Linked DNA regions of Rubinisphaera margarita. Each later gene encodes a partner of the first gene's protein in a complex. Links are inferred from orthologs where the notes say so. Each region holds a gene or a part of one and is shown on either strand. Other genes may lie near its edges. The genes, in order: mnmG and L1A08_RS07730.

The links.
Region 2: the proteins of mnmG (region 1) and L1A08_RS07730 are in contact, whole or in part, in a solved structure (PDB 9HIP), measured with the Escherichia coli proteins. The link is inferred for Rubinisphaera margarita from one-to-one orthologs.

Annotation. Positions count from the first base shown.
Region 1 is NZ_JAKFGB010000012.1:495,865-510,979, reverse strand. What follows is about bases 6,926-9,924. They hold mnmG (tRNA uridine-5-carboxymethylaminomethyl(34) synthesis enzyme MnmG), read right to left. Parts: upstream 9,347-9,924; coding sequence 7,505-9,346; downstream 6,926-7,504. Other genes in these bases: L1A08_RS10500 (ThuA domain-containing protein), read right to left, coding at 9,440-9,924; L1A08_RS10510 (class I SAM-dependent methyltransferase), read right to left, coding at 6,926-7,481. Also shown: L1A08_RS10525 (alkaline phosphatase D family protein), read right to left, coding at 1-1,740; L1A08_RS10520 (serine/threonine-protein kinase), read left to right, coding at 1,986-6,020; L1A08_RS10515 (TlpA family protein disulfide reductase), read right to left, coding at 6,176-6,727; more of L1A08_RS10510, read right to left, coding at 6,720-6,925; more of L1A08_RS10500, read right to left, coding at 9,925-10,447; L1A08_RS10495 (hypothetical protein), read right to left, coding at 10,555-10,845; L1A08_RS10490 (LLM class flavin-dependent oxidoreductase), read left to right, coding at 11,049-12,224; L1A08_RS10485 (alpha/beta fold hydrolase), read left to right, coding at 12,297-13,082; L1A08_RS10480 (UDP-N-acetylmuramoyl-L-alanyl-D-glutamate--2,6-diaminopimelate ligase), read left to right, coding at 13,313-14,827; L1A08_RS10475 (UDP-N-acetylmuramoyl-tripeptide--D-alanyl-D-alanine ligase), read left to right, coding at 14,851-15,115. UniProt on the Escherichia coli protein: NAD-binding protein involved in the addition of a carboxymethylaminomethyl (cmnm) group at the wobble position (U34) of certain tRNAs, forming tRNA-cmnm(5)s(2)U34.
Region 2 is NZ_JAKFGB010000010.1:125,427-140,477, forward strand. Bases 1-2,935 are described here. They hold L1A08_RS07730 (tRNA modification GTPase), read left to right. Parts: upstream 1-748; coding sequence 749-2,122; downstream 2,123-2,935. Other genes in these bases: L1A08_RS07720 (hypothetical protein), read right to left, coding at 1-377; L1A08_RS07725 (hypothetical protein), read right to left, coding at 374-556; L1A08_RS07735 (c-type cytochrome), read left to right, coding at 2,295-2,935. Outside these bases: more of L1A08_RS07735, read left to right, coding at 2,936-3,824; coxB (cytochrome c oxidase subunit II), read left to right, coding at 4,001-4,798; L1A08_RS07745 (cytochrome c oxidase subunit I), read left to right, coding at 4,844-6,655; L1A08_RS07750 (COX15/CtaA family protein), read left to right, coding at 6,707-7,666; cyoE (heme o synthase), read left to right, coding at 7,803-8,720; L1A08_RS07760 (cytochrome c oxidase subunit 3), read left to right, coding at 8,886-9,902; bifunctional methylenetetrahydrofolate dehydrogenase/methenyltetrahydrofolate cyclohydrolase FolD, read left to right, coding at 9,937-10,797; L1A08_RS07770 (hypothetical protein), read right to left, coding at 10,829-12,091; L1A08_RS07775 (hypothetical protein), read right to left, coding at 12,162-12,659; L1A08_RS07780 (hypothetical protein), read right to left, coding at 13,036-13,548; L1A08_RS07785 (hypothetical protein), read right to left, coding at 13,885-14,178; L1A08_RS07790 (DUF1559 domain-containing protein), read left to right, coding at 14,351-14,614; L1A08_RS07795 (hypothetical protein), read left to right, coding at 14,886-15,051. UniProt on the Escherichia coli protein: Exhibits a very high intrinsic GTPase hydrolysis rate. Involved in the addition of a carboxymethylaminomethyl (cmnm) group at the wobble position (U34) of certain tRNAs, forming tRNA-cmnm(5)s(2)U34.

The DNA.
Region 1 (15,115 bases):
TTTCTGCGGCATGTTGAAGACGTTGTTCACCTGGATCACGCAATAGTATGGATACAGACGTTCGAGCCGTGGCAGGTCGGCCAGCACGTAGCTGGACCAGCGAATGTCGATTTCCCGCGGCCCTGACTGAAACAGTCCGGTCGCGGGCCGGTCGGCTTCATCGAGTTCGGGCACATGATTCACCGAGTTGTGCGGACCGACGCAGAACTCCCAGACCTGATCGGTGATCTGAATCGCAAAGCTGTTGTGCAGATCCCCCGTCATCACGAAAACGGGTTTGTTGAGCGTGTCCCATTCGTCGATCAGCATCTCCCGCTCGTCGAGGAACGCGACCCAGGCTTCCTCCTTGTTCTGCTCATCAAACTCGATGCCACCGGCTCCGCTGTGAGGGATCGTGAAAGGGACGCTCGAAACGACGAAGAAAAACTCGGCGTCACTTTCCTTCATCGTTTGCAACAGCCATTCCCGTTGCGGCAGGCCCAGCATCGTCAGCCCTTTTTTCGCCGGTTCGCGGATATCGTGCATTTCACGATGACTTCGGGTATCGAGCAGGAAGAAGTGGCAGTTGGCAATCTTGAAGTCGCCGTAGTTTCGACGTCCGATCGAATAAGCCGCCTGACCGTCAGCCGCTGCTTTGTGCGAGAGTTGCAGCGTGTGCCTGTCGAGGACCTTAACGATGTCGTATACCCGCGAATTGGGATCGCCTGCCTCGTCTTTATCAAGTTCGATGTCATTCACACCCGCGGTCGGGGTTCCCCAGTGGACGTGCAGGTTCGACATCTCATTGAGCGGCAGAGCTGTGAAGTCCGCCTTGGGATCGTGCAGCCGATCGCTCCCCGCTTCAAAACGAGCCGTTCCGAAATGAATGGGATGATTGAACTCTTTGGGGTTCGCCCAGCCGAGATAGTCGTACCAGGCCTCGGTGCCGATATCCCGAAACACACTCCTTCGATGCCGCCGTCCTGCTGAACCCGCGCCCCAGATATCATTGATCAGCTCGTGGTCATCGAACGTAAACATGCCTGGCACCTGGCGATACCACTGAGCCATCGGCTCGCCCCGTTCCAGATACAGCCGATAGTTCTCCCAGACGCCGACAATCGTCGGCATGATATCGACCACGTTCGGGATCTCCTCGTCCTTCACACGCTGAGCAGTTGCCCAAACATCAACCGGCGTGTCCCGCAGCTCTTCATAGAGCCAGTCGCCATTCATAATCGAGAAGTCGACATCGTCGGCCAGGGTACGGAGCATCGTTTTGTAAAGCGGCAGCGAGTGTCCAATCCCGTGCTGCGGATTCTGGTTCGCACAGGAGCCAAACTCGAACTTGAAGTTGAACAGTCCATCCGGGTTATGCTCCGGATGCCGTGACGAATCGGCCGATGGCAGCGTGCGAAACGAATTCACGCCTCCCTGCGGGAAGTCTTCAATAAAGACCTGATAGTAATAGCGGGTTTCCGACTGCAGTCCGGTCAGCTTCACGACCCCGGTATTGTCGTCAGACAATTCTGTCTCCGAGGCTTCGACCGACTGATCCATCTTCAGTGGATCGAGACCATAACGCACGGAGAACGAAGTCGGTTGCGACGTTCGAGCCCAAACCTGCATGGAATCGCCCGAAGGATGACCCAACATCGGTCCATGGGTCATTGTCGGAGGATCTGCCGCGTGGACAGAGCCAGACAACAGGGCGATGCAGAGCAGCAGGAGAATGCGAGCCGGGACACCTGACAGTCTCATCAGCGATTCCTTTACAGAAACAGAGCAGTCGATCTTGATGGGTTCGGGAACTGGCAACGTATCGGCTTTCCGGAGACCTGTCCACGATTCCGGGAAAAACTACGGTCAAAAGGGTACTCCACAGAAACTGATGCGGCCCCGAAACATGACATTCCTCGCTCAGTCACATGGCATGGTTCCCTGAAAGTCCACTACAATCAGCCTGTCCAGTCACCCCGCCGATTCTCTCTGTTATGTGCACAGGCATGACGAATCGATCCGAAAACCCGATCCTCCTACTGGAGTTGAACCAGCTGATCGACCGCGTGTGCGATCAGTTTGAGAATTGCTGGTTGGAGGGCGGAAAACCTCGAATCGAAGACTATCTCCAGCAAATCGATGTCGCCCACCATTCGGCCGTCCTCTGGGAACTTCTCGCCCTGGAAGTCGAACTCCGGCAGAAGAACGGAGAAGTGCCGGGGCACACCGAGTATCTGGATCGTTTCCGCGATCTCAGTCATGTCGTCGACGAAGTCTTCCGGGTTCAGGAGACCGCCATCGCCCCAACAGCCAGCAGCCTCGCACCGTCTGCTCCGATTGAGACCAAGACGACCGAGTTCGCCGGCACCGAACGCTTTCGTGTCCTTCAGAAACTGGGGCAGGGTGGCTTCGGACAGGTCTTTAAAGTCTTCGACGAGCTCTATCAGGAGGAGTGTGCCCTCAAAGTGCTTACGGTGCCGGAAGGGGGATCGCTTTACCGCTTCAAACGCGAGTTCCGCACACTGGCGAGCCTGCATCATCCGAATCTCATGCGGCTCAAGGAACTGATTGCCGAGCGGGATGTCTGGTTCTTCACCATGGAACTGATCGACGGTGTGCCGATGACGCGCGCCCTCCCGCAGCCAGGCGGCGGTGCCTTTCAGGAGCGGCTGAACCTGCTGATCGCCAAATACTTTGGACAACTTCTCGATGGTCTCGAAGTCCTGCACTCGGCCGGCTTCATCCATCGGGATCTAAAACCCGCCAACGTTCTGGTGACCCGCGAAGGACGGGTCGTCATTCTCGATCTCGGCCTTGTCTCTACGGTTCAAACTGCGTTTCCGGAATGGCAGCAGAGTATCGAATGCGGCATCGCCGGAACCATTGCTTACATGGCGCCCGAACAGTTCCAGGAACAGTTCAGTCCAGCCAGTGACATGTACGCGGTCGGGACGATGCTCTTCGAATGCGTGGCCGGACGACGCCCGTTCGATGGCTCGGCACTCGCGATGATCGAAGCGAAACAGCGAATGGATCCGCCGCTGCCGAGCGATGTCCTCCCGACAGTCTCCGGAGCACTCAACAGGTTGTGCGGCGAACTGCTGCAGCGTGATCCTGATCTGCGACCGGACATCGCCGGCATGCGTGACCAGTTGAAGGTCCAGTCCTCGAATCTCACACCGACTGTTCGGAGTTCATCGCCGGCTCGCCCACTGTTGATCGGACGTGAGGGCGAACTTCAGGTCCTGGAAGACGTCTCCCAGCGACTCGATCGAGGTCAGCCGGGGATCGCGTTCGTGCACGGACTCTCCGGCGTCGGCAAGACGGCACTTGTCGATGAGTTTCTGCACCGCTTCGCGAACGGGCACGAGAATCCACTCGTCCTCAGCAGCCGCTGCTACGAGCGGGAATCAGTTCCACACAAGGCGTTCGACGGCATCATCGATTCGATCAGCCGTCATCTCAATCGTCTGAAGCCAGCGGATGCCTCGATGCTTCTTCCGCGGCACACCGGCGATCTCGCTCGTCTCTTTCCGGTTCTTCAACGGGTCGAGGCGGTCGAAGAGGAGGTCAAACGTTATCGAATGCCGTCCGATTTCCAGGAATCCCGACGTCGGGCCATCCACGCCCTGCGGGAACTGCTTGCGTCACTGGCGGACCGCTATCAGCTCGTGTTGACGATTGATGACCTGCAATGGGGCGATCGCGACAGTGCCCGTCTGCTGCAGGACATTTTCTTTGGCAAAGACGCTCCTCCCCTGATGCTGATCGCGACGTACCGTAGCGACGAACGGGAATGGAGCGAATGCCTGAAGGTCATCTTCGGACCTTCAGCGGGTTCCGATTCGACCACCATCCAGCAACAGTGCGTTCAAATTCCGCTCGGCGAACTCACACCCGATGACGCGGAAGCGCTGGCACAGTCAATTCTCGGAACTGGTTCGGGCAATATCAGTGAAGCCGAACGCATCGCCCGGGAAGCCGGAGGAAGTCCGTATTTCATACGCGAATTAATTCGCCACAAGCAGTGCGCCGGCGATAACTTTAACACACTCGACGAAGCAATTATCTCACGGGTTCAGAACCTGGAGCCCTGTTCCCGACAGCTACTCGAGTTGATCGCCTTGAACGGTCAACCGCTGCCGATTTCAGAAGCTGTCGAAGCAGCTCGAACCAGACGATCGCACCTGGATGTCCTGCGGGATGAAAACTTCGTTCGCACGAGTGGGTCCACCGGAGAAGACTACGTCGAATGTTACCACGACCGGATTCGGGAATCCGTCTCGACGATCGTCGATGAATTGCGGCGTCGAGAGATTCACCAGTCACTGGCCGCGACTCTGATTAAAACCTCCCGCGTCGATGCCCAGACTCTCGGCCGCCATTACGAAGCGGCCGGCCTTCGCGAGCAGGCCGTAGACCATTATCAACAGGCCGCCGAAGCGGCGACGGGCCGGCTCGCCTTCGATCAGGCGGCCCGGTTGTATCAGCGGATCCTCGAGCTCACCGAAACAGCCGAACCGCAGGAGCGTTCCCTGGCTCATGAACGCGTCGCGGAAGCCTACGCACGAGACGGGCAGGGCGAAAAAGCGGCCGAGCACTACGAGCTCGCCGCAGGTCTGGCTCCGGATTCTGATCGCCAGTTCGAACTCAACCGACTCGCAATGATGCGACTCTTTCAGGTCGGCAAGCTGGCCAAGGCACATCGACTGCTCGAATCTTTGTTAAGCGACGTCAGCCTCTCGTATCCGCGAACGATGAGTCAGGTCGTGCGCGGCATTCTGCAGGAGCGTTTGCTGCAGTCTCGACAGATCAGGCCGGTCGCCCGGTTGTTCCGCCGACGCACCGAGAAGGTAGCCGTGCAAAGAATGAAAACGTGCTGGGCGGCCGCGCAAAGCCTGAGTATTCTTGATCCGATTCGCGGCTGCTATTTCCAGCACGTGGGCGAGCGGGAGAACGAGGCGGCTCCGCATCTGGTCGAAGCTCATCAACTGCAGGCGTACGGTGCCTGTCTCGTCGCCGCGACGGGCAAGCCATCGGATATCGCCCGCTCCCGGCAGATTCTCCAGGAACTTCGGACCTCGCCCCATTACTCGGGGGCCGTCTATGTCGAGACGTTCGTTGAAATGTGCGAAGGAGCGATCGACTATCTGACCTCCGATTTCGATCGAGCTATTGAACGTTGCACACATGCGATGTCGAGCTATCTGGAACACTGCCCCGAAGCCTGGTGGGAAGCTGACCTGAGCCGTATGTTTGCGCTGTTCTCAGCGAACTTCTCCGGGAATGTCGTGCGAATTCACCAACTGACGAGCATCGATCCGCAAACTCAATCGAAACGGGATACGACCTACTACGACCTGATGATTCGTGGCGTTTCCGAAATCGTCCGTGACATGGCCAGCGACGACTTCCGCCAGACCGATCGCCGGACGCAGGATCTCGCTCGACTGCTCGACTTCAACGAATTCAACAATCTCCATTTCAATTACTACCTGCGGCACCTGTGGGAGTTGCGGTACCAGCAGGAACATCGGTTGTGCTGGGAAACCACTGTGCGGATCGAGAAGCCATTTCGGTCCGCTTTGCTGCAATCGCATCACTGGTCCCGGCATGCGTACAGTCTGCATCGAGCCGGGGCAGCGATCGGAACGCTGGCAGCAACTCAACAGAGTCGTGAAGGTTCACAGGAGTTGACCGCCCGGCTCCACGAGGACGCACAGAAACATATTCGCAAGCTGCGTCGAGAAGCCAGCCGATGTTGCGCCGCCGAAGCTGACCTCCTGGAAGCGGGCCTTCTGACGTTCCAACAGAAGCCAGAGCGAACAGAGATTATTTCCCGACTCAAACGGGCTCTGGCCGGTTTTCGTGAGGTGAAACTGGCGATGTACGAAGCGATCTGTCACGACCGACTCGCGCGGCTCGGACAGACCGAGTCAGCAAGAACAGGCACGGACGAAGCCCGGAACTATGTTCGCGACCATGGCATCGTCAATTCCGATCGTTTCTTCGCTGTCTTTTCACCGGGCCGCTGGACATAGACCCGCCTCAAGTGCATCGATCCATTTCTTCCCACGCCGAAGAATGAGCGAGGGACCGGATAGACATCGAGCGGTGATCCGTCTGACTGCAATTCGAGCCTGCAATGATTAGCTGACGCGTCAGGCGTTGGGTTGGACCAACAGCAGACAGCGGTCTACTCCAGTGCCGCCCGAATCGCATCGGACATCTCTCCTCTGGAGTCGTAATTCCAGACGACCCGGCCTTCGCGACTGATGACCCAGGCGCGAGGAATGTATTCCGCCTTGAAAGCCATGAGAGTTTCCATGGCTCCGAAGCCGTTGGGCCAGGTAATGCCGGTCTCTTCGAGGAACTTCTCGATGGCAGGAAGCGAGTCGGGGCTTTCGCTTGTCAGTCCAATAAAGACCACATCGTCGCGATCCTTGAACTCGTTGTACGTTTGCACGAGATGAGGCGCTTCCTTCCGGCAGGGGAGGCACCACGTGGCCCACTCATCGACAACCACGACCTTGCCCCGCAGATCCTCAGGCGGCTTTCCGTTCACCCAGCCCTGAGCGGAAATCTCGGGAGCTTCTTCCCCAACGGCCAGCCCTCCGACCCGCGGTCCGACACCACGCTGCATCGACCAGACGAAGAACGCCCCGGCGGCTACAACGGCCAGGATTGCCAGTGAGAGTCCCATGGCACCGGACTTGGGGTTGCCGGCGGAGGCGGATGGATCATTCATCGTCAGTTGTTTTCTTCCGTGTGAAAATCAACAGATGCTGTCGCGGCAAGTCGTCAATCGTCCGCGTGTGTTCCAGACCAAACTCGGGCCGCGTCATTTCTTTAATGGCCTGTTCTTCGGTCATCTTATGAACAAGCTTAATCGGAACCTTCGGATCTTCCAGTCGGTATTCCACCAAAGCGATGCGGCCATTCGGCTTCAAAGCGGCTGCCATGTTCTCGACCATCGCGTGCGGAAATTCGAACTCATGATAGACATCGACCATCAGAATCAGATCGACCGATTCCGGTTTCAGCTCCGGACTTTTCGGAGCCCCCAGATGCAGATCAACATTGGTGATCTCGGCTTCTCCCATCCGATTCTGCAAACGCAGGAGCATCTCCCGCTGAATGTCCACGGCAACGACTTTGCCACCGGGAGCGACCTGCGGAGCCATTCGAAGCGTCAACACGCCGCTGCCCGCCCCGATATCCGCCACCACCATGCCCGGCTTCAGGTCGAGCAACTTGACGAGTAGAGAGAGATTCTCTTCTTCCTCGCGTTCCGGCCGCTCCAGCCAGAGCGCCCCCTGATGTCCCATCACGCGGGCGATCTCACGCCCCATGTAGAACTTACCGATGCCATTCGGATCGTGTTCCTGCTTCATTTCATAGAGCCCGGACTCGTCAGCTTCCGGCTCAGCGGCGAACACCGGGCTGGAAATGAGCCCCGACAGCAGGACGACAAACAGGCTCAGCCAGTGACATCGTTTCATGTTCCGTCCTCTCAAAAGTTCTCTCAAGTCGCGGATTCCGCCTTCTCACCTCGGGGCTTCGCCAGGTACATCATCAGCACGGTCAGGTCAGCAGGAGTGATGCCGCTGATCCGCTCCGCCTGTCCCACGGTGACTGGTCGAATCCGGTTCAGCTTCTCGCGGGCTTCAACTCGCAACTGGGTCAGCCCGGAGTAATCGAAACTGTTGGGAATCTTCACCGCATGGATCTTGGAGTACCGGTCGATTTCCTTCTGCTGCTTGCGGAGGTAACCGGAGTACATGGCATCAATCTCGATCTGCCGCGTGACATCGCGAGACAACTCCAGTGCAGATGTCTCCGGCACCATCTCGCAGAGCGTCTCCCAGTTCACTTCCGGACGACGCAACCAGTCTTCAAGCGTCTGTCCCTGATGCCGCTTTCCGCGAATGAACTCAAAACCGCGATCGATCTCGGCGACACGGCGATCAAACAGCTCCAGACGTTCCGCAGAAGCCGTTCCGAGCGCCCGTGCCAGCGGGGTCAGCCGACGATCGGCGTTGTCCTGTCGGAGAATCAATCGATACTCGGCTCGTGAGGTAAACATCCGGTAGGGTTCGTCGACCCCCTTCGTCACGAGATCGTCAATCAACACGCCCAGATAGGCCTGATTGCGATCGAGTATAAACTCCGGCCGCCCGGCCACCTTCAGAGCGGCGTTCACACCGGCGATCAACCCCTGACCAGCCGCTTCTTCGTAACCGGTTGTCCCATTCAGTTGTCCGGCGAAATACAGCCCGGGAACCGCCTTTGTTTCGAGCGTCGGACGCAGTTGCGTCGGTGGTGCGAAATCGTATTCGACGGCGTATCCGTACCGCATGATCTCTGCCCGCTCAAGGCCCGGAATCGAACGGATCATCTGATCCTGCACGTCGCGGGGCAGGGAGGTCGAGATTCCATTGCAGTAGACTTCGTGCGTCTGACGACCTTCGGGCTCCAGGAAAATCTGATGCGAAGTCTTATCGGCGAAGCGGACCACTTTATCTTCGATCGACGGGCAGTACCGCGGGCCGGTCGAATTGATCTGCCCGGAATACATCGGCGCGCGATGCAGGTTGGCGCGAATCAACTCATGAATCTCATGAGTTGTTTCGGTGAGATAGCAGTCCATCTGTGGTTGCGAGATGCGCTCGGTCATGAACGAAAACGGTTCCGGATCTTCATCGCCCGGCTGCCGCTCCAGTTGATCGAAGTCGATCGTACGTCCATTCAGTCGGGCAGGTGTTCCCGTCTTGAATCGTTCCAGCGCGAAGCCAAGACGCGCGAGCGAATCAGAGATCGTTCCGGTTGTTCCCTCTCCTGCACGACCTCCCTGAGTCTTGGCCTCGCCAGTGTGCATGATCGCCTGCAGAAAGGTTCCGGTCGTAAGAATGAGAGCCGGACAACGATACTCGGCTCCACCGCGAACACGAATTCCGGTAATGCGGCCGTCTTCAGTCAGCAGGTCCTCGACCATTTCCTGGCGAAGCGTCAGATTCTCCTGCGACTCAACTCGCCATTTCATCGAGAACTGATAGGCCTTCTTGTCGGCCTGGGCGCGGGGCGAGTGCATCGCCGGACCCTTGGAGCGGTTGAGCATGCGGAACTGGATTCCGGTCTCGTCGATCACGCGGCCCATTTCGCCGCCAAGAGCATCGATCTCCCGTACAATCTGACCTTTGGCCACGCCACCAATCGCGGGATTACAGCTCATCTGGCCGACGGTATCGCAGTTCATGGTCAGCAGAGCCGTACGGGCTCCGATCCGCGCAGCAGCCAGAGCCGCCTCGGTACCGGCATGTCCGGCTCCGACAACAATCACATCGTAATCGTACTCGCGACGACTCATTCTCATTCTTCACAAAAAACAAAGACTCGCTGAATGCAGGCAACCAGCGAGTATTCTAGAACCGTATGCCAGCGGGGGAATCCCCGGTCGGTCTTACCAGGCGAAATCCGACGGTTTGAGTCCCTTCCTGAAGCTTCCGAAGCCGTAGAACGAGGGATCGTATTCGCCCAGGATCTCGACATTGGCGCGCTCAGGAACTTTCTTCTCCATCCCCAGGCACCAGAAAGATGCGTTCACCAGCATCCGACGGAGATCTTCATCTTCCAGATCAATCGACGAACAGAGTGTGGTACAGAAGATTCGAGACGTTTTGCCGGTCGACGTCTCATACTTCCGCGTCCAGGCAATCGGCATCATTGGGTCGTTCTTCTCGCCTTCAACCGGCGGATCGTCCGGCTTCATCCCCGTTAAAACCTGTCCACGGACAAGCACTTCCGCATCAGCCGGAAGTTCCCGAACGCCGTAGACATCCGTCGGTCCCCACAGATTCTCAACTCCGTTGAGAATCGGATGATCGGCGTGATCTTCCTCGATAATACCCCGGGTGCTCTCGGACTTATGCTTGCCATGGTGCGTGTACCACGTCTCGCCAAAGACCTCCTTTCCGAAACCGCCCGGCCATGCCGTGTTGGAATTGTTCCAGCCATAGTGGGCGTAAGAGGTCTCGAAGTCTTTGGGAAAGTTGAACGCGTGCGTCGAGGTTCGCAGTCCGATGATTGGCTTGCCTGACTTCAGGTAGTCATCGAAGTATTTCATGTCCTCGTCGGGCAGGGCACGGAATCGGGTAAATAGAATGACAAGATCCGCCGTCTGCAGGTTCTCCATTCCGGGGATGTTCTTCTGGTAGGTCGGCTCGATCTCCCCCGTTTCCGGATTGACCGCGAAGAGCACGGTGCACTTGAAACCATGGTGCCGGGCAAGAATCTGCCCCAGCATCGGCATGGCTTCTTCCGACCGATACTCATCGTCACCGGAAATCAGCACGATGTGCTTGCCGACGCCCGGACCTTTTTCCCCTTCGTAAACCACGTACTGCTGATCGGCCGCCGCCGCAAAGGACGGAATCGAGACCAGCAGGGTCAGAAATACAAGTAGGCGCATAAAAATGTTCCTTTGATCGATCCCGGGAATCTCGGAAAGGAGTGATATCTGTCGGCGAGGTGTTGAATTCGCTCCGCTGGACGAACCCGTCACAATACCTCTACCGGTTACTTCTTCGAGCTTTTAGGCTTGATGAGCCCTTTTTGCAGTTCATCGACCACAGCGGCGAGGATCGCAGGATCCTTCTTCTCCATGATATGCTCGACCCGCGTATCCGGGATCTCGAGGCGCTCCAGCAGCTTCCGGGCGGTTTCCCACTTCTTCTCGGCCTGCTTGGGACTGGCGAGGTAAAGACTGGTCACCAGTTCGCTCAGCTTCTGCTCGTCGATCTGATCGCGGTTATCGTAGTACCGCTTGATGATGTTCTGCTGGTAGCGCGAGTAATCCCGCTCCGCCATCGGACTTCCTCCCTGAATATCTGTTCGTCTTTATAGCAAATCTGCCAATTGTACCGGTTGGGCGATGCGAAATCGCCTCCGGAAAGTTTCTGTGACAGTCTGCCGCATTGCGATCAGCCTACAAAAACTGCAAGATAAATTCACGTCAGTTGATGCCGAGCTGACGCCAGTTCTAACGCCATTCCACGACGGGGACCGTTGCGATGAAGTTTTTCGCATTTCACCTGATGCCCTTTGACAAGCTTCCGGACGACTTCGAAGAGAAATACGAAACCGCCTGGACCTGGGTCCCCAACTCGCTGTACGACCCCATCCACGGCCACTCGTTGTACAATCGGTACCTGGATGAGCTGATCTACGCGGAAGAAGTCGGCTTCGACGGCGTCTGCATTAACGAGCATCATCAGTCGGCTTACGGGCACATGCCAAGCCCCAATCTCATGGCCTCGATTCTGGCCCGGCAGACAAAGCGGGTGAAAATCGCCGTCATCGGCAACGCGCTGCCGTTCTACGATCCTCCGACCCGCGTGGCGGAAGAATTCGCCATGATCGACGTGATCTCTGGCGGACGCCTGATCGCCGGAATGGTGGTCGGCGGGGGACCGGAATACAACTCCTTCAGCATGAACCCGACTTATGCCCGCAGCAAGTATCAGGAAGCACTCGACCTGATCGTTCGCGCCTGGACCGAGCCGGGACCGTTCGAGCATTACGGCGAGCACTGGAAGCTGAAGTACGTGAATCCCTGGCCCACTCCGTACCAGCAGCCGCATCCGCCGATCTGGATCCCCGGAGCAGGCAGCAAGGAGACGATCGATTTCGTCGCCGAACGCCGCTACAGCTACATGGGGATCCCGTATTTTCACAAGTCGTTCTTCAAGAAGAACTTCGATATGTTCCGTGACGCCTGCGACAAGAACGGTTACACGGCCGATCCCGAGCAGACCGGCTGGCTCGTGCCGATTTACGTCGCGGAGACCGACGAACAGGCGTGGGCCGAATACGAAAAGCATCTGTTCTTCTTCATTAACAAGCTGCTGAAGGGCCTGGTCGTTTTCCCACCGGGATATACGTCGGCCAAGTCGATCGCCCGGATCGGTTCCGCTCTGAAACAGTTCCTCGGCAATGTGAAAAACCGTGAGCAGGTCGAAGAAGGGGGTTATGCCATGGTCGGCAGCCCAGAAACCGTTCGCCAGAAGATGAAGGATTACATCCAGGATCTGGGCGTCGGCAATGTACTGGGACTGTTCCAGATCGGAACACTTCCCGCAGATCTGACGAAGAAGAACATGACTCTGTTCGGAGAGCAGGTTCTGCCTTATCTCCGAAAGGAGCTCGGAGCCGATGTCGTCGATGCCAGTGCAGCGACATCGACCTGAGGCGACCTGCTGAAGGCTCCCCTCACGACTTGATTGACACCATCTGTTTTTCTCCCAACTCTGAGCCCGTCCATGACTGTCCCTCACGAAACGTCCTTCGTCAAACTCGGAAACAAGAGCATCCAGCTGACCGTGGGAGGCGAAGGCCCACCACTGCTCTATCTGCACAGCGCCGGCGGGGAAACGGAGTGGACTCGCTTCCATGACCTGCTCGCGCAGTCGTTCACAGTGTATCTGCCGGCTCACCCGGGCTTCGACAATTCCGACGGACTGAACGAAATTCATTCCGCAGCCGACTATGCCTGGCATTACGTCGATCTGATGAGAGAGCTCAAACTGGAGAACGTTCCGGTGGTCGGTTTCTCCCTTGGGGGCTGGATCGGCATGGAACTGGCGGTGCTTCGGCCGGGACTCGTCTCCAAACTGGTTCTCGTGAACTCAGCCGGAATCCGCGTCGAAGGCGTCCCGATGGCGGAATTGTTCATCGACGAGCTCGACAAACTCCGTGCGTTACTCTTCTTCGATCCGAATTCGCCCTACGTCGAAGAGGCGATGCCGCTTTCCTTCGAGGACTCCCGCATTCTACTCTGGCTGAAGGCCCGCGAAGCCACGGCTCGTGTCGGCTGGAACCCGTACCTCCACAATCCAAACCTGCCGAAACATCTGTTCCGCATTGAGTGTCCGGTGAAGCTGCTCTGGGGCCGCAACGATCAGCTGCTTCCTCTCGGCATTGGCGAGTTCCTCGAAAAGGAACTCCCGAACGCCTCGTTGCAGATCTTCGAAGAGACAGGGCATATGCTTCCGTTCGAACGAGCTGAAGACTTCGTGGCGGCTACGAAAGCGTTCATCGTCGAGTAGAGCAGGCGAGCGAAGAGAGTGACCACGCCGTTCGCGTACAATGCACTTCGGGGGTTTGATGTGCTCTCCCAGGCCCAGGTTCCCCGACCATTCGCTCAAGGGAACAAGGACTGATCTTGACGGAACCGGCCCGGCATCGGCAAACTGCTCCCATCAGGCTGCCTGGTTCACAGATTCTCTCACAATGATGTGAGACTGATTACGTGCTCGGTCAGGGACGACGCGTCACAATGTGCTCTGCTTCTTCGCAGCGACCCATTTCGCAATACAGTATTCGCCAACTGCTGCCTTCGGCCAGTTTCGTCGGCTGTGGCGACATCCAGTTTCGAGACGTCTGCACACACTCCGCCCGCTGCAAGCCGGGCGATCTGTTCGTGGCGATGTCGGGCACCATCCACCACGGCTGCGATTTCGTAGAGGACGCTATCGCTCGCGGAGCCCGCGGCGTGCTGACTGATACGCCGCTTTCCTGTGTCGATGCCCCCCAGTGCATCGTCAGCGATGTCCGCAGAACATACGGGTGGCTTTGCCAGTATCTACAGGGACAACCCGGCAACCATCTGAACTTGATCGGAGTTACCGGAACCAACGGCAAGACCTCGATCACATGGCTGCTGCGATCAATTCTGCGAGCGGCCGGGAAGCAGCCGGGGCTGCTCGGTACCGTTGAGAACGACGATTCGCGAAATCCGCCGCAGCCTTCGTCGATGACGACTCACGAGCCGGCTCATCTCGCCGCATGGCTGAGAAAGATTGCCGAAGCAGGCGGAACTGATGTCATGCTCGAAGTTTCCAGTCATGCGCTCACGCAAAAGCGACTGGCCGGGCTTCAACTGCAGACCGCCATTATTTCCAACATCACCCAGGATCACCTCGACTACCACGGTTCGCTCGAAGCCTACTGCTCAGCCAAAGGGCTGATCGCTGATTACTGCAAGTTCGATGGTGCCCTGATTATCAATGGAGACGATCCCCGCATCCGCACGTCGCTCGATTGTCGACGCACTCCGATCATCCCCACCACCGTTGGCTTCGCAGCGGGGAACCACTACCAGATCGAGGTTCTCAACGAAGACCGCCACGGAAGCCGGTTTGTTCTCCAGGGACTGGATTGCCGGCTGGAGATCGCCATCAAGGTCCCCGGACGGTTCAACATTCTGAACGCAGCTCTGGCGGGCGTCGCCGCTCTGAAGCAGGAGGGCTGCTCTCCTCAGCACGTTGAACAGGGCCTCGCGAACGCAACCTGGCCGCCAGGACGGCTCCAGCGAATCGAAACCGATCACCCGTTTTCATGTTTCGTCGACTACGCCCATACACCAGACGCAATCGAGAATATTGTCGAAACGATGAGACCTCACGTCTCTGGTCGTCTGATCTGCGTTTTCGGAGCAGGGGGGAACCGCGATCGAACCAAACGACCGCTGATGACAAGGGCCGCACTCGCAGCCGATGTCATCGTGCTCACCTCAGATAACCCCCGTCACGAGCCGCAGCTTCAGATCTTTCACGATCTCCTCAGTGGCTTTCCCGACGAATGTACGGCGGATCTCATCGAAGCCGACCGGCGAGCCGCGATTGCCTGGGCGATTGGCCACGCCGAGCCTGGCGACTGTGTTCTCATTCTGGGCAAAGGTCATGAGAAAACGCAGCAGACTGGCGACGACCTGCAGATCTTCGATGATGTTGTCGAAGTCCAGACCGCTGCCCGCTCCGTCTCCATCAACGTCCTGCAACACACCGCCTGAGACACAGACGCGATTGGCCGCTGATGAATCCACTGAGCCTGTCCGAACTCGCCGACATCCTCGACGGCCGACTCGTCGCCGCTGCTGCCATGGACGACGCGTGCATCGAACGATCCGTGAGCATCGATTCCCGCACCCTTCAGGCCGGGGAAATTTTCGTCGCTCTGGCCGGCAGGCAGCAACACGGATGCAACTTCGTGAGGCATGCCCTCGAACAGGGGGCATCCGCAGCGGTGGTTGAACGGCCTGTCGATGTTCCTCTGCCGCAGATTGTCGTTGCGGATTCCA
Region 2 (15,051 bases), on another replicon or contig:
TGCGGGTCGAGGTACTCATTCAAATAGTTCACCAGATCGGTCGTCATTTTACTTCGCGGCACCACGAGCTGACACCCGGCTGCTCGCGCCTGTTTCAGCCGGTCGACTTCGACGTGGGAGCCGAAGCCGATGACCATCAGGTCGGGATACTGCTCTCGAACTGCGGCGACATGCGAGACCGCTTCCCCAGCCGAATCGAGATCGATGATCCACAAACCAGGCGGCTCGGTTCCAGAGTCTGAAGCCAGCGCAGCAGCGTCTTTCAGGATACGCACTTCCCGCTGAAGAGCACGGGCGGTATCGAGAATTCGCGTGGTGAAGAGGAAGTCACTGCAGCTGAGCAGGCCGAGGCGGGGAGCGTTGGTGTTGTCTGTCACGACTGCTCTCTCACGCCAGCCGACGATTCTGGCCGCTGAGATTGTGGGCGTGATTTCTTGTTCCGTTCATCCCAGGGGATTTCGATCGAACGAACAAAAAAGAACCACGACAGGCCGCCGATCGCCAGCGCGAACAGCATGACGACGATGGGTAACCAGATGGCGGAGAGCATTTCCATACGTTGGTTTCCGGGCTCAGAGGAAGAACAATCCGGGATGCGGTGGTTGCTGGGGCTGTGAACCTCAAGTATAAGCGATGCGGTTCACCGTGCGAACCGGGCATATTGCCGCACCTGCTTCTGTGTTTATCTATCTCCTGCTCCGGCACTGGCTGAGCCAGTGGCCCACTTATTATCTCCTGCAGCCGTTGCATGTATTCTCCCAGTCAGATTGATCCTGAGCAGACGATCGCCGCCATCGCTTCGCCGGCTGGGGCGGGCGGACGGGGAATCATCCGAGTCAGCGGGGCGGATGCTCTCGACATTGCCGGCAGTTTGCTGCGGGAAGCGAACCCGCCACTGACGATCGGCACGCGATCGGCGGAGCGTTACAGCTGTACCATTCCCTTCGGTTCCTTTGGGGCACCGCTCGACATTGATCTGTTCGTCTGGCCGGGAACGCGAAGTTATACCGGACAGCCGACGGTTGAAATCCACACGATCAGCTCGCCCCCGATTCTCGAATCGTTGCTGGGACGCATCTATGAACAGGGAGCCCGGCCAGCGGGTCCGGGTGAGTTCACGATGCGAGCCGTGCTGACCGGGAAGATGACACTATTGCAGGCCGAAGCCGTCCTCGGCGTCATCGACGCCGAATCGGAACGGGATCTCGATCAGGCCCTCACGCAGCTGGCGGGCGGGATTTCCTCACTGATGCGGACCATGCGGGACGATCTGCTGTCGGATCTGGCCGATCTGGAAGCGGGGCTCGATTTTGTCGATGAAGACATCGATTTCGTCGATCGCGGCGACTTCCTGAAGCGGCTCGTGCGGATTGAAGCGGAACTTGAAGACCTGTGCGAAGCGGCCAGCGAGCGGATGATGAACCGCCCCGAGTTTCGCGTTGTTCTGGCCGGTCTTCCGAATGCCGGGAAGAGCACGCTGTTTAATGCCCTCACCGGAAAACAGGCTCTCGTTTCCGATCGGGCGGGCACAACGACCGACTATCTCTCGGCAACGGTGGAACGGGACGGCGTGCGGATTCAATTTCTCGATACCGCGGGCTGGGAGCTTGGTCTCGATGAAATCCAGCAGCAGGCCCAGTCGCATCGCCAGCTGCAGCTGGAACAGGCCGATCTGATCCTCTGGTGCTCGTCTGCCGACGATTCCGGGAACGAACTGGATGACCGGCGATTCACCGAACTGCGACGGCTCGGACGCCCTGTCACTCAGATCGCCACAAAGTCTGATTTAGGTGGCACTTCCGGCGATGCAGAAGTTACCGTAAGCGTCGCAAAAGCGATCGGGCTGGAGGAACTGTGGAGCCTGCTGATCGATCGGGCTTCTTCGGGAAGTGTGCATCGGACGGAACTGCTTTCCACGAGTGCGGCTCGCTGCCGGGATGCTCTGTATCGGACGCGGGATCACATTCATTCCGCGAGGTCACTGGCCGAAACGACCGCCGGCGATGAGTTGATTGCCGAGGAGATCCGAGGTTCGCTCAGGGAGCTCGGGATGATTCTGGGACAGGTGCACACCGATGATCTGCTCGATCTGGTTTTCAGCCGGTTTTGCATCGGAAAATGATCGCCCGTCACTTATGCGTCACTTTGTCGCAAACGTGCGGCCTGATGTCGCGTCCGGCTTGATATCAGTGGCCAGATCGTGACAATGCGAATGACCTCGGAGCCAGCCAACGACCTGATCGTTCAATACGATTTCGGTACGCGCTCGCTTTGTCTTTCCTGCCTGAAACCGCATGTCAGAGACGTCGATGCCATTCTGGAAGACCTGTAAAACTCGATGCCGCTTTGCGACGCCGCTGCTGGTGATTCTGCTCGCCGGCCTGGTGGGCTGCGAGCGTGTCGACAGCCAGTTCCGCTTCTCCGAAGAGACCGAACTCCTTGCGCCGCAGGCAGAAACGGCTGTCAAAGAGACGGTGCTGGTCAACTTCGGCTCCCCGGATGACCCCCGAATTCCGGTCTATTTCCCCGTCGATCGCGGGCAGATCTCGCTGACGGTCGCCGACTTCGATCCGGAGAAACCGACCGAACTTCTGATCGAAACGCCCGAGGAAGAAGTCGATCTCGTCGGAAAGCGGCTCGAACTCCTGTTCGATCCGGAAGACGCATTCGATGTTCAAATGGATGCTTTCGATGAAGAGCAGCCGAACCCGCTGGACGGCCTCGATCAGCTGACCATTGCCGCTTACGACACGGAAACGGGAACAATCACGCTGACTCAACCGCTGCCCGATGTCGAGTTGATTGAACCGGGACTCGAACTGGCCGCCGCTCCGAACAGCTATCTCGCGGAAGGGGAACGCCTTTACGCTCAGCATTGCCTGCACTGTCACGGCGTGAGCGGCGATGGAAACGGGCCGACCGCTCAGTACATGGAACCGAAGCCTCGCGATTATCGGCAGGGCAAATTCAAATTCACCTCGACCGGGCCCCAGGATCGGGCTTCTGATGCCGACCTCGCCCATATCCTGCGGGAAGGAATCCCGGGAACCTATATGCCGTCGTTCAAAATGCTGCCGGATGAGCAGATCGACCGGCTCGTTAATTACGTGAAGTTCCTCGCGATGCGGGGCGAAACCGAGCAGGCGTTGAATATCGAAGTCGGCCTCGACTTTGCGTCGAGTGTTCTGGAAGAAGAACTCGAAGACGTCACGGACCCGGAAGAGATCCAGGAGATCAAAGCCGACTTCAACGAAGAGCTTGAAGAGTTCATCGCCGAGGACTATCCGGAAATCGCCCTGTTCGGCATGCTCGATCTGGCGGAAGCTTGGGAAGCGGCCAATGATGAGGACGCGATTGTCTACCCTTCGACGGCTCGGCCCGATCCGTTCGGACCTTCGATCGCCGACCCCAATCGAACGTCGGTTGAGAATGGACGGGTGCTTTACCTGGGCAAAGATGCTCAATGTGCATCCTGCCACGGCGATGCCGGTCGCGGCGACGGGTTTCAGACACGCCAACTGCAGAAGCGACGTGACGGCAGTGATTACGACGTGCCGGGCCTGCACGACGACTGGGCCAATCCGCTGAAGCCGCGAGACCTGACCAACGACATCTACCGCGGTGGACGGCGGCCGATTGATATCTTCCGACGGATCTACGTTGGTATCAAAGGAACACCGATGCCGGCCTTTGGCGGAAAGTCTCTCACGGATGACCAGATCTGGGACATCGTCAACTTCGTGATGACGATGCCTCACGACAAGGGACCGACCACATCGCATCCGCCAGCCGAGGGTGCCGTCGGCATGGTCGGAGAGAAATAAAACGTGGATGCCCTGGCCACTTGGGCGTGGCCGGGCGGAAGGCGTCCCAAACAAGTTGAAGCGTTCGGAGTTGAGGAACGAACGTGCCCACGCGAATGTGAGCATGTCACCCGGCGACAAGACCAGATGAATCAACAACCGGTGCGTACAGACGACGCATGCAGGGGAGTTTTTCAGTGAAACGATTGTGGTGGATTTTCTTTCTGATGATCTGGCCGGTTCTCGCGGTCATCGTCAGTCTGTTGACGCCCCAGCTGCAGTGGGGTTTCCCGCTCAGCGGACAGTCCGACTCCCCCCTCGGCGGCGAGATCGATCATCTGTTCTACCTGATTCTGATCATCACGGGCGTGGTGTTTGTCGGAACGCATGTCGCTCTGGGTTACGTGATCTGGACCGCATCGAGCCGCCCTGCCGATCGCCGCGCCTGGTACACGCACGGCAATCATAAGCTGGAAATGACCTGGACGATTATCCCCGGTCTGATCCTGCTCTTCCTGGCGTTTTACCAGATGAAAACCTGGGCTCAGTTCCGCATGGAAGAAGCCTACCCCGAGGCGGCCAGGCAGAACATTGTCGCTGAGGTAAATGCCCGGCAGTTTGAGTGGCGAATTCGCTACCCTGCTCCCGGCAAAGAGTTACAGCGGAAGCCCCAGCTCGACGACATGTACGGCGTGAACGAACTGCACGTCCCCGCCGGCAGCCCGGTGACGATTCACCTGCGGACGATCGACGTCCAGCATTCGTTCTTCCTGCCGACCATGCGGATCAAACAGGATGCCGTGCCCGGCCTGGTCATTCCGGTCTGGTTCGAGGCCAAAGAGCCGGGGGAATATCCTCTGGTCTGTGCCGAACTGTGCGGCTGGGGCCATTACAAGATGGGTGCGAAAGTTGTCGCCCATCCGCCCGAAGAGTTCGACGAGTTCATGAAGACGATGCATCAGGCCCAGTTCAACGACGGCTTTGCGGCTGAGTAACGTCCCCGGCACAGCGACTGAATCCACTGAATCGAAAGCTTCCCAGTGACCAGCGAGACTCCTGCACAACCCGACCACTCGACGGAGGACACCCATTCGCAGCACGCGCATGGGCATCGCCAGTCGTTTATCACCAAATACATCTTCTCGACCGACCATAAGGTCATCGGGATTCAGTTCCTGTTCACGACGATTTTCCTGCTGTTGATCGGGGGAGCTTTCGCGCTGGCAATTCGCTGGCAACTCGCCTTCCCGAACACGCAGATGCCGTTCGTGAATAAAGCCTTCTTCGAAGCCTCCGGCGGACAGATCACTCCGGAGTTCTACACCATGCTCTTCACCATGCACGGCACGGTGATGGTCTTCCTGGTGATTATTCCGATCCTGGCCGGTGCGTTCGGGAACTTCCTGATTCCGCTGATGATCGGCGCCCCCGATATGGCCTTCCCAAAGCTCAACATGATGAGCTACTGGTTCATGTGGCCGGCGGTTGCCTGCTTCGGACTGAGTCTGTTTTATGAAGGAGGTCCGGCGGCCGGCTGGACGTCCTATCCGATTCTGGCTGCGTTGTACGATGCCGCCCCGGGGTCTGGATTTGCCCAGACACTATGGTTGATGGGGATCACGTTTGTCGGGGTCTCTTCGATGATGGGTTCGGTCAACTACATGACCACCATCATCAACATGCGATCTCCCGGCATGACCTTCTTCCGGATGCCCCTCACAATCTGGGCGATGTTCATCACCGCGATTCTGCAGGCGTTTGCTCTGCCGGTTCTCACCGCAGCCGGGCTGATGCTGATTGCCGATCGCGAATTCGGCACCTGCTTCTTCGTGCCCGCCGGAATCACCGTGAACGACGCCGAGCCAACCGTCGGAGGCGGACAGCCGCTGCTCTGGCAGCACCTGTTCTGGTTCTACTCTCACCCGGCCGTGTACATCATGCTGCTGCCGGCGATGGGCATGATTTCCGACATGCTCTCCTGCATGTGCCGCAAGCCGATCTTCGGCTACCGCCCGATGATCTATTCCATGTCGGCGATCGCCGGTCTTGGTTTCATCGTCTGGGGCCACCACATGTTCATTTCGGGCATGAACCCGGCTCTGGGTATGACATTCATGGTGGCGACGATCATGATCGCCCTCCCCTCGGCGATTAAAGTCTTCAACTGGATCGGCACCATCTGGGGCGGTCATATTGAGTTCAACACGGTGACGCTGAATTCGATCGCGTTCGTGTCGATGTTCATCGTCGGCGGGCTGAGCGGGATCTTCATGGCGGCTGTGCCGGTCGATATCTACATCCACGATACGTACTTTATTGTCGCACATTTCCATTACATCCTGTTCGGGGCGACCCTTTTCGGTATCTTTGCCAGCATCCAGTTCTGGTATCCGAAAATGTTCGGACGAATGATGAGCGAGCCGCTTGGCAAGCTGCACTTTGTTCTGACATTCATCGGCATGAACGGCACCTTCTTCCCGATGCACATGCTCGGGATCGCCGGGATGCCTCGTCGATACGCCAACCCGTATCTGCACGAGTATCTCGAGCATCTGCTGCCGCTCAACCAGTTCATGACCTACTCGGCCATCCTGATGGGAGCCGCCCAGATTCTGCTGCTCATCAACGTGTTCGGCAGCCTCATCTGGGGCAAGAAGGCTCCGCGTAACCCGTGGAACTCCAACGGGTTGGAGTGGGTCGCACCGTCGCCGCCGCCACACGGGAACTTCGAAGAGATCCCGCTCGTTTACCGGGGGCCCTACGAATACAGTTCTCCGGAACGGACCGACCAGGACTACTGGCCGCAGACAGAACGTGAAATCGTCAGTTCGTCTTCAGCGACGACCGCCTAGAATGATGGGATCGCCCGCAAACACGGAATCCTCGCGGGCAGAAAGTCAATCATGAGTACCGACGTCAAAACCCCCAGCCACTGGATCCATGTCTTCGCCGTCGTCACGACGGCGCTGGCACTGCTTCCGATCGTGCTGGGCGCCATGACGACGACTGCAAACGCGGGCATGGCCTTCCCGAACTGGCCCGGCTCCGATGAATACAGCATGCTCAGCTATCCCTGGCTCTCACTGCTGCAGGATATGGGGACCAACCGCGAGAGTTGGGACAAGTTTCTGGAACATGGGCACCGTCTGGCGGGCGTGGTAATCGGCATCGCCTCGATCATCCTGGCCGTTCTCTGCCTGACGAAGAAGTCGACCCGCACACTCGCCTGGCTCGGTCCGATCGTGTTGCTGGCTGTGATCGGCCAGGGGCTCATCGGCGGCTTCCGCGTGCTCGAACGGATGCCCGAACTGGCGATGCTGCATGGGCTGTTCGCTTCGATCGTCTTTTCGATGATGGCCGTGACGGCGACGATCGCCTCGCCCCGCTGGTACAACACCGAACAACTGCAGACGGACCGTTCGCTCAAGGGGGCGAAGATCGCCTCGACGTTCTTCTTCTGTTACCTCATCGTTCAGTATGCACTCGGCGGCATTATCCGCCATCCGGTCGGCGTTTCGCGTTCCCCCATTCACGAACACCTCGGACTGGGCCTGCTGGCTCTGGTTGTCGTGGCTGTTGTCAGCTGGATGATGTTCCGCACCAAAGTGAGCTGGTTGAAGCGAGGCATGCTGCTCGTGCTGTTTCTTGTCGGGCTGCAGGTCTTCCTGGGACTGTTCGCCTACGCCATGAAGTTTGGCGTTCCCTCAATGGGAATCGTGGCCGTCGCCGAGTCGACCGGTCAGATTCTGTCCCGCACGTTCCACATGATTACGGGCGTGCTGGTTGTTGGCTCCACAGCCGTGTTGACCGCCCGCACGTATCGCGTGGCCCGGGTCCAGCGGCCTCAGGCGTCGACAACCTGAAGCGTTTCCAGCAGTCAGTGGGTGCCCCGCGACCGGGGCGGCCCTTCGTGAAGTTTTTAATCGATTCGAGACGTTCATCATCCGCCCGGATGATGCTTAGAGGTCGAAGTTCGACCTGGTTAATCAGGAGTTTATCGTGAGTCAGATTCCGACTCCCCCACAGATGCCGGTCGAGGCGATTGCCGTTCCTGCATGGAAGGCCAAGCTGACCGACTACGTCGAGCTCTCGAAGCTGCGAATTTCGATCATGGTGCTGGCCACCGTGACAGTCGGTTACCTGCTCGGCTCCCGGGGTGATTTTCAGATTATTACGCTCCTGAATGCCCTGTGTGGCATCGGCCTGGTCGCAGCTGCCTCGAGCATGTTCAATCAGGTTTACGAGAAGCGAACCGACGCTCTCATGCAGCGGACACAGAATCGTCCGCTGCCCGCCGGTCGCATCACGTCGACGGAAGCGATGATCTTCGGTTCGATCTGCGGCCTGTACGGCTCGCTGCATCTGCTGCTGTTCGTCAACCCGCTGACCGCCGTGCTGACGCTGGCGACTCTGGTGATGTACGTCGGCATCTACACACCGATGAAGCGGTTCAGTTCCCTCTGCACCACCATCGGAGCCATTCCGGGAGCGCTGCCTCCGGTTCTCGGCTGGGCCGCCTCGGGACAGTCGCTGACGATGGATCCGCTCTGCCTGTTCGCGATTATGTTCGTGTGGCAGTTCCCGCACTTTTTCGCCATCGCCTGGATGTACCGTGAGCAGTACGCCCGGGCTGGCCTGTACATGCTGCCGAATCAGATCCCGGCTCGCACCGTCACCGGACTGCTGGCCGTCGCGTTTGCCGTGCTGCTGATCCCGGTGAGTCTGATGTCGTCTTACTACGGCATGACCGGCCCGGTCTATTCCGTGATTGCGACACTCCTCGGCGTAACGTACCTTGGTTACTCGATCCGATTCGCCCTGAATGAAACCCGGCCGAACGCCCGGCGTTTGCTGTTCTGCTCGCTGTTTTATCTGCCGATCATCCTGACAGCCTTCGCCTGCAGTTATCTCGGATAAATGCAAGGAGTGCCGCTGGCTCCGCCAGTGAATGTTGGACCGTCTACAGTGTCATTGAAAGCCGGACGTCGATTTCGCACAGACAGGAATGTCTGTGCCACCCTGTCGGAAGTTCCTGCTTCCTGTTGAATTGCAAATCCCACAAAGAACTTCGGACTGACCTGCATGGAATCTTCTGTAGCCGAGCATCCCGCCCCGCCTCGGATGGGCCTGCCGATTCCCAACTCCAAGCTGGCCATGTGGCTGTTTCTCGGAACCGAGATCATGTTCTTCACCGGACTGATCGGTTCCTATATCGTGCTGCGATTTGGTTCGCCGGGCTGGCCGACCGATCCGGAAGTGACGCACATCAACGTCTTTGCCGGCGGCGTGAACACGTTCGTGCTGATCTGCTCCAGCTTCCTGGTCGTCCTCGCTCACGACTCGATTCAGCGGAACAACATCCGCCGGACGCAACTTTCGCTGCTGGGTGCGTTGCTGCTTGGCTGCCTGTTCCTTGGTATCAAATCGGTAGAGTACAAAGGCAAGTTCGATCACGACATTATCCCCGGTCATATCGCTGAGAACGATGCGGCGGCGATGCTGAAAGTCACGCGAGAACTCCAGGCCGCAGCCGACGCCTGGACGAACGACCTGATGCCCGAAGGCGAAGACACGATCTTCAAGAAGCGGTCGCTCATTCAACAGAAGCTGACCGAAGCCGGCGACAATGCTCCGGAGGATCTCGTCGCCTGGCTCGATTTCGCGAATGCCATCGACAAAATTCGCGAAGAAGTCTCCGGCGGACGGGTCACACTTCACGGCGAGGACTCGCACGGCGAAGAGCCTCACGATCATTCCGAATCGCATGCCGCCGCGACACTGGAAGCCTCACTGGCTGAGCATGGCGTCGCTGGCGGACTCGACTTCCTGGAAGCCGATCCCCGGTTCGCTCCGCATCTGGAGAATGTGCACGAGCCGCATCCGATCAAGTACGGAAACCTGTTCGCCTCGACCTACTTCTTCATCACCGGCACCCATGCCGTACACGTCATCATCGGGATGTTCCTGTTTCTGACCGTGCTGATCCGCGGCCCCTGGTTGAAGCAGTCGGCAGCCACATATATCGAGAACATTGGGCTCTACTGGCACTTCGTCGACCTGGTGTGGATCTTCCTGTTCCCGCTGATTTACATTATCTGACACCGCCCGTTCGATCTGACAAAGGAATCGCACTATGCCCGCCACTGTCATCGACGGGAAAGGCCTGGCTGCTCGTCTTCGCGAACAGACCAAAGGCGAAGTCGAGAGCTTCACCAGCTCCACCGGAGTGCAGCCGCATCTGGTTGTCGTGCTCGTCGGCGAAGATCCGGCCAGCCAGGTTTACGTCCGCAATAAGGAACGCGCCTGCAAAGCCGCCGGAATGCAAAGCACTCTGCATCGGCTTCCGAATGAAACCACAACTGAAGAACTGCTCACCCTGATCGACCAGCTAAACAACGACGCCGGCGTGCACGGCATTCTCGTTCAGCTCCCGTTGCCGAAGCAGATCGATGAGCAGTCGATCCTCGACTCGGTTTCACCGCTGAAGGACGTCGACGCGTTTCATCCCGAAAACGTCGGCCGCATCGTTCAGGGACGCCCCCGCTTTCTCCCCTGCACTCCAGCTGGATGCATGCAGCTGATCGGCGAAGTCTGTGAATCGACCGCCGGCATGCATGCCGTGGTGCTCGGCCGCAGCGAGATTGTCGGCAAGCCGATGGGCCTGTTGCTGATGCAGCGTGGAGCCGATGCCACAGTGACGATCTGCCACAGTCGCACCCGCGATCTCCCCGCTCTCACGAAGCAGGCCGATATTCTCATCGCGGCGATCGGCAAGGCGAACTTCGTCACCGCCGACATGGTCAAACCGGGAGCAATTGTGATCGACGTCGGAATCAATCGGGTCGATGACAAACTTGTGGGCGATGTCGAATACGGGCCCGTCGCGGAAGTCGCCGGAGCGATCACACCGGTTCCCGGAGGCGTCGGGCCAATGACGATCGCCAACCTGCTGAAAAACACGCTGGCCGCCGCTCGCATTCAGCAGAATGCTTGAGAGTTCCCGCTGACCGGAAGTCGGTCGAGGCTTACTGGATGATCAGCTCGTCGCGCGATTTGCGTTCGGGCTGTTGCGTCGTCTCTGGTCGCGGACGAGCCCAGACCGGGGTGTCGTCATCGACTTCCGGCTCTGCAGGTCGAGGCGTCGGCAGCTCATCGTCTGGCTGGAAGAAGGGCGACGGTCGTTCCCGTTTGTCCGTCGGCTGAGCGGCCGGCATTTCGTGCGCTGTGAATGGAGCCGAGACGCTGGCATGGCCGGCTGGCTCGACCTGATTTCCGGCAGCGGTCGAGGCTTCCTGCGGCATTTTGATCGTCTGATTCTGCATCCAGGCGCCGCTTGGCTCATCGAGTTCGTACTCGGTGATCGCCTTCGGCTTATCCCGCAACGAACGTTTGGCAATGCTGTCCGAAGGAAGCAGCTGTTTCGGCCCCAGTTCATGAACCGGATACTCGGCCATCTGCGGGATGTCCCAGATCGCGGAGGGCATATGCGGCGGATTGATCTCGACGCCGTTTAACGACAGCGTCATTTGCATGTCCTGCTGTTCCCAGCGGAGCGAGATCTTATGCGGCAGTCGCGCGGTCGTGTTCGGAAACTCTTTGTAGTTCGACAGCTCGGCGCTGGCGATTAACCGGTGCTCCGCATCGTAAAGTTCATGCCCGGTCACTTCGGCTTTCCGCAGATCAATCGTCGAGATCTTGCGGACCGTCACCCCACTCTCGTTGGTGTGGTGACTGACCAGTTTCACGGTGTAAGGTTGATCGGGATTGCGAACAAGCTCGGCCTTCGAGGCATCGATCGGCTTGACGCAAAGCACTTCCATCAGCCATTCCGGCTGCACGGGCACCGGGAAGTCCCGCTGGACCGCGGTCAGATTCTCATGACTGACCGAGAGGATCGCCTTGGGCTCGGCCTGCCGCATCCAGAACCAGATGCCGCTGTTGTTCGAGCCGAGGTCAAGTTCAGGGCCGGCCAGTCCGCTGGACACCGTCAGCCGCAGATGATTCGGCTCCTCAACGGCAACCATGGCTTTCAGTGGGACGAGAATCCCACTCACGTTGACCTGAGCGGATGTCGCCCGCCAGGCGTGAATGGGCACCAGCGATTCGTTGACCTGAGTCACGATCTGATCTTTGGTGGCCTCGGGAGCAATTTTCGACGAGCGGTGCAGCATCGAGGTCCACTGGGATCGAACACCCCATGACGACGTGCCACAGCCGGGCAGCACGCAGGCGCACAGCAGCAGCATGCAGCAGAACAGTTTCTCTGCCTGAGCTGTGCGTTTCGTCACCGCGGCCTCCTTGCCCTGAATGCGACTGGCATCGACAACGATATCGGTCGCTGGATCTGTCACCGCAGCGTTACGCCGCGCGTCGCAGCGGTTCCTGTCCCAGTGTATGGATCTCGGACTGCAGCCGCGACATTTCGACCTGGCTCAGTTCTTCTTCGGGAATTTCGAAAGCCCCTTCACCCTGAGCTCCTTGAAGCTGCATCATCTGTCGACCTTCCACTTCCAGAGTCGACTCGTGCAACAGACGTCGCTTGCGAATCAACAGCAGGGCGAGCACATAACGAAGCTTCTTCTGATAGTCGTTGGCCTGCTCGCAGTACTGGGCGAACAGATCGAACAGGCGATCGAGATCCAGATAGCCTTTAGGCTTCGACTCCGGCTGAGGAACTTCCGTCCGCCACACGCCCACGGCTCCTTCCGGCACACCGGACCAGGCTTCCGAGGCAAAATCGAGACGCTCATAGCGCCCGTCCTGTTCGATCAGCACCGAATAGCACAGATCGCCCGGCACAAGGGGTTCGCCAGAGGCGGCACAGGTTTTGGATAGTGGCTTCAATGAGTATTCCATGGCGCACATACCATTTGTGAAGGAGTCGAGAGGACTGGATCTGGTCGGTTTGAGGGGATGAAACTGTATCTCAACTCCGCAGAATGGGTAAACCCCGAAACCATCGCCCGTTCGTTGTAAAAACTGCAAAAACGACGGTGCCGCCTCCGTCCGAACGACGTGAATTCGGACAAAGTACGACGGATGATTCGGATTCTGCCGAGGAGAACTGCCGCAACCCCCACTGAGTTAGCATCGGCTCGGCATTAGTCTCAAGCGTAGGCTGATTGAATCAGTGTCGGGAAATTCATGCGGAATCGGTACTTCTCCGGAGAGCGTTGCAAGCGGCAGAGCCGGTCCAACCCTGTGGTCTGACCAGTTGGAAGTGCTGGCGGATCTACGGGGCCATCTTGTGATGATCGTGCTCATCGGGAGCGATGCAGTGGCCACCATTTCGTACCACGATCGTCTGCACGGCCTGCTCATCGAGAGCCGTCGTCCCTTCCATCCGGTCCAGATCGACCACCACGGCGGCTTCGTCGGACCCGAGTCGCGAGTTCAGCAGATCGGTCACATCCGGCTCGCTGGTTCGACGCAGCATGACGGCGGCGAACGCCAGAAAAATGATCACGCCGCCAATGACCGTAATTGCCAGAAACGGCACCGTGGCGAGCTCAAAGGTCTGCAGAATAATCAGGCCGCCAATCAACCCCACCAGAGCCAACACCCCGAGTTGCAGCGAGACTTTCCCGGGAATCAGCGGGCGAGTCAAATCTCGGCGTCGATAAATCCGGGCACACGCTCCCATGGCTCGGGACTTCAACCCCACAGGCCCCACCCCACAAATCTGGGTCTGAGCCGCCTGGGCCTGCGAAGCGGACGGGAATACACCAACAATTGGATCTCTCATGGCTCGTCTCCTGTTCGTTCAACGAGTCCGGACTCAAATGTCCCGGACTGGAACATGAAAGGAGCACGATGTGTGCCACTCGGCTGGAAAGACCCAGCTTCAGGATTTCCCCCATTCCATCGACCGATCGTCCGCCAGATTGCCGGATGAACGTCCACCGCGGACGGGCGATCTGTCCATACACACAGAACCGCGTCCCGGCGATTAAACGCTGAGCCGCTTGCGATCGCCGATGTCGCATGGAAGCCGTCGAAGTGATAGGACCTCGTCCCGCCCACCAAGAAGTCGCGGATCACAGTCCGTACTGTCGCGGCAGAACGACGCCGCAACGGGCGATCAACTTACAGCTGCCACGAGGTCGTAAACAATCTCGGCGTCAGTGCCACCCGCTTTCACACTGATCTGGTCATTCCCCACAACGACATCGACCGAATCCTTCCAGTCCAACTCGTGCACAGCGTTCGGGTTGTTCCCTTCAAACACCTCGACCGCGGATCCGTTCTTGCCGCCATTGAAGATGCGATATACCCCCTTGGACTGCCCTTTGAAGGCTCCCAGGATAATCGTCTTTTTCACCCCGGCCGTAATCACAACCCGACCACTCCGCGAAGCATAGGTTTCTTCAGCCATTCCAGCCCTCTCGAAAGACAGTGATGAACACACAGCCAGTCATCTTGACAAGCCGTACCTTCAAGAGCAAGCATAAACACCGAAGCATGTCTTAATTCGGCGATCCCGGAAGCGAACCAAAGTTCGCTATCCGCCCAGCGGCATCGCCCGGCCCAGTCAGGATCCCTGCAGACTGGGCTTCAGTAGACGATGCCGTGATCTCGCTGCGAGCAGCCGTGACACCAGCTGCCCGACATCCAGCCGTTGGCATTCCGGGGGCGTGAACGCTGTCCTGGCCGATGGAAGTGTGCGATTCATCAGCGAGAATATCGACTCCGGTGATCCGAGTATTCCTCTTCCCGGAAGCCCTGGCGGCCCTACGTCCGGCCCGAGCCCCTACGGCGTCTGGGGAGCGCTCGGCACGATTGCTGAAGGAGAAGTGATCGGAGAATTCTGAGCGGAACCGTCCCGCGAGAAAGCCTGCTTTTCTGGGCTCCAGGCGACTGCGGCACACAAGCACAAGCCAGACAGCAATTGGATCCAGATACACCTTTTGCCTCTGCCTATAGGAAGGCATTTCAAAGGTCCCGTAGCATCGGTTCGACGTCAAACAACTGGAGCGAAAGATCGTCACCCCAACATCGAGGTCGCCTGGTGCTTTTTCTCTATGCCCACCGCAGCCGCTCACGTACGCACGGGAGTGGCACAGCCCAAGCGTAGATACCAGCATGAAGACGTTTCACGAATGGCTGAGAGAACGGCAGCAACAAGAAGGGCTGTTGCTCAACGCCGATGGTAGGCTGAAAGGGATGTCGCCTGCGAACCCGTTGCCGAGAAATTCAGCGATGAACAAGAGGTTGAGCAAAAAGCCCAAACCGCCGCCGTCTGGCGTGC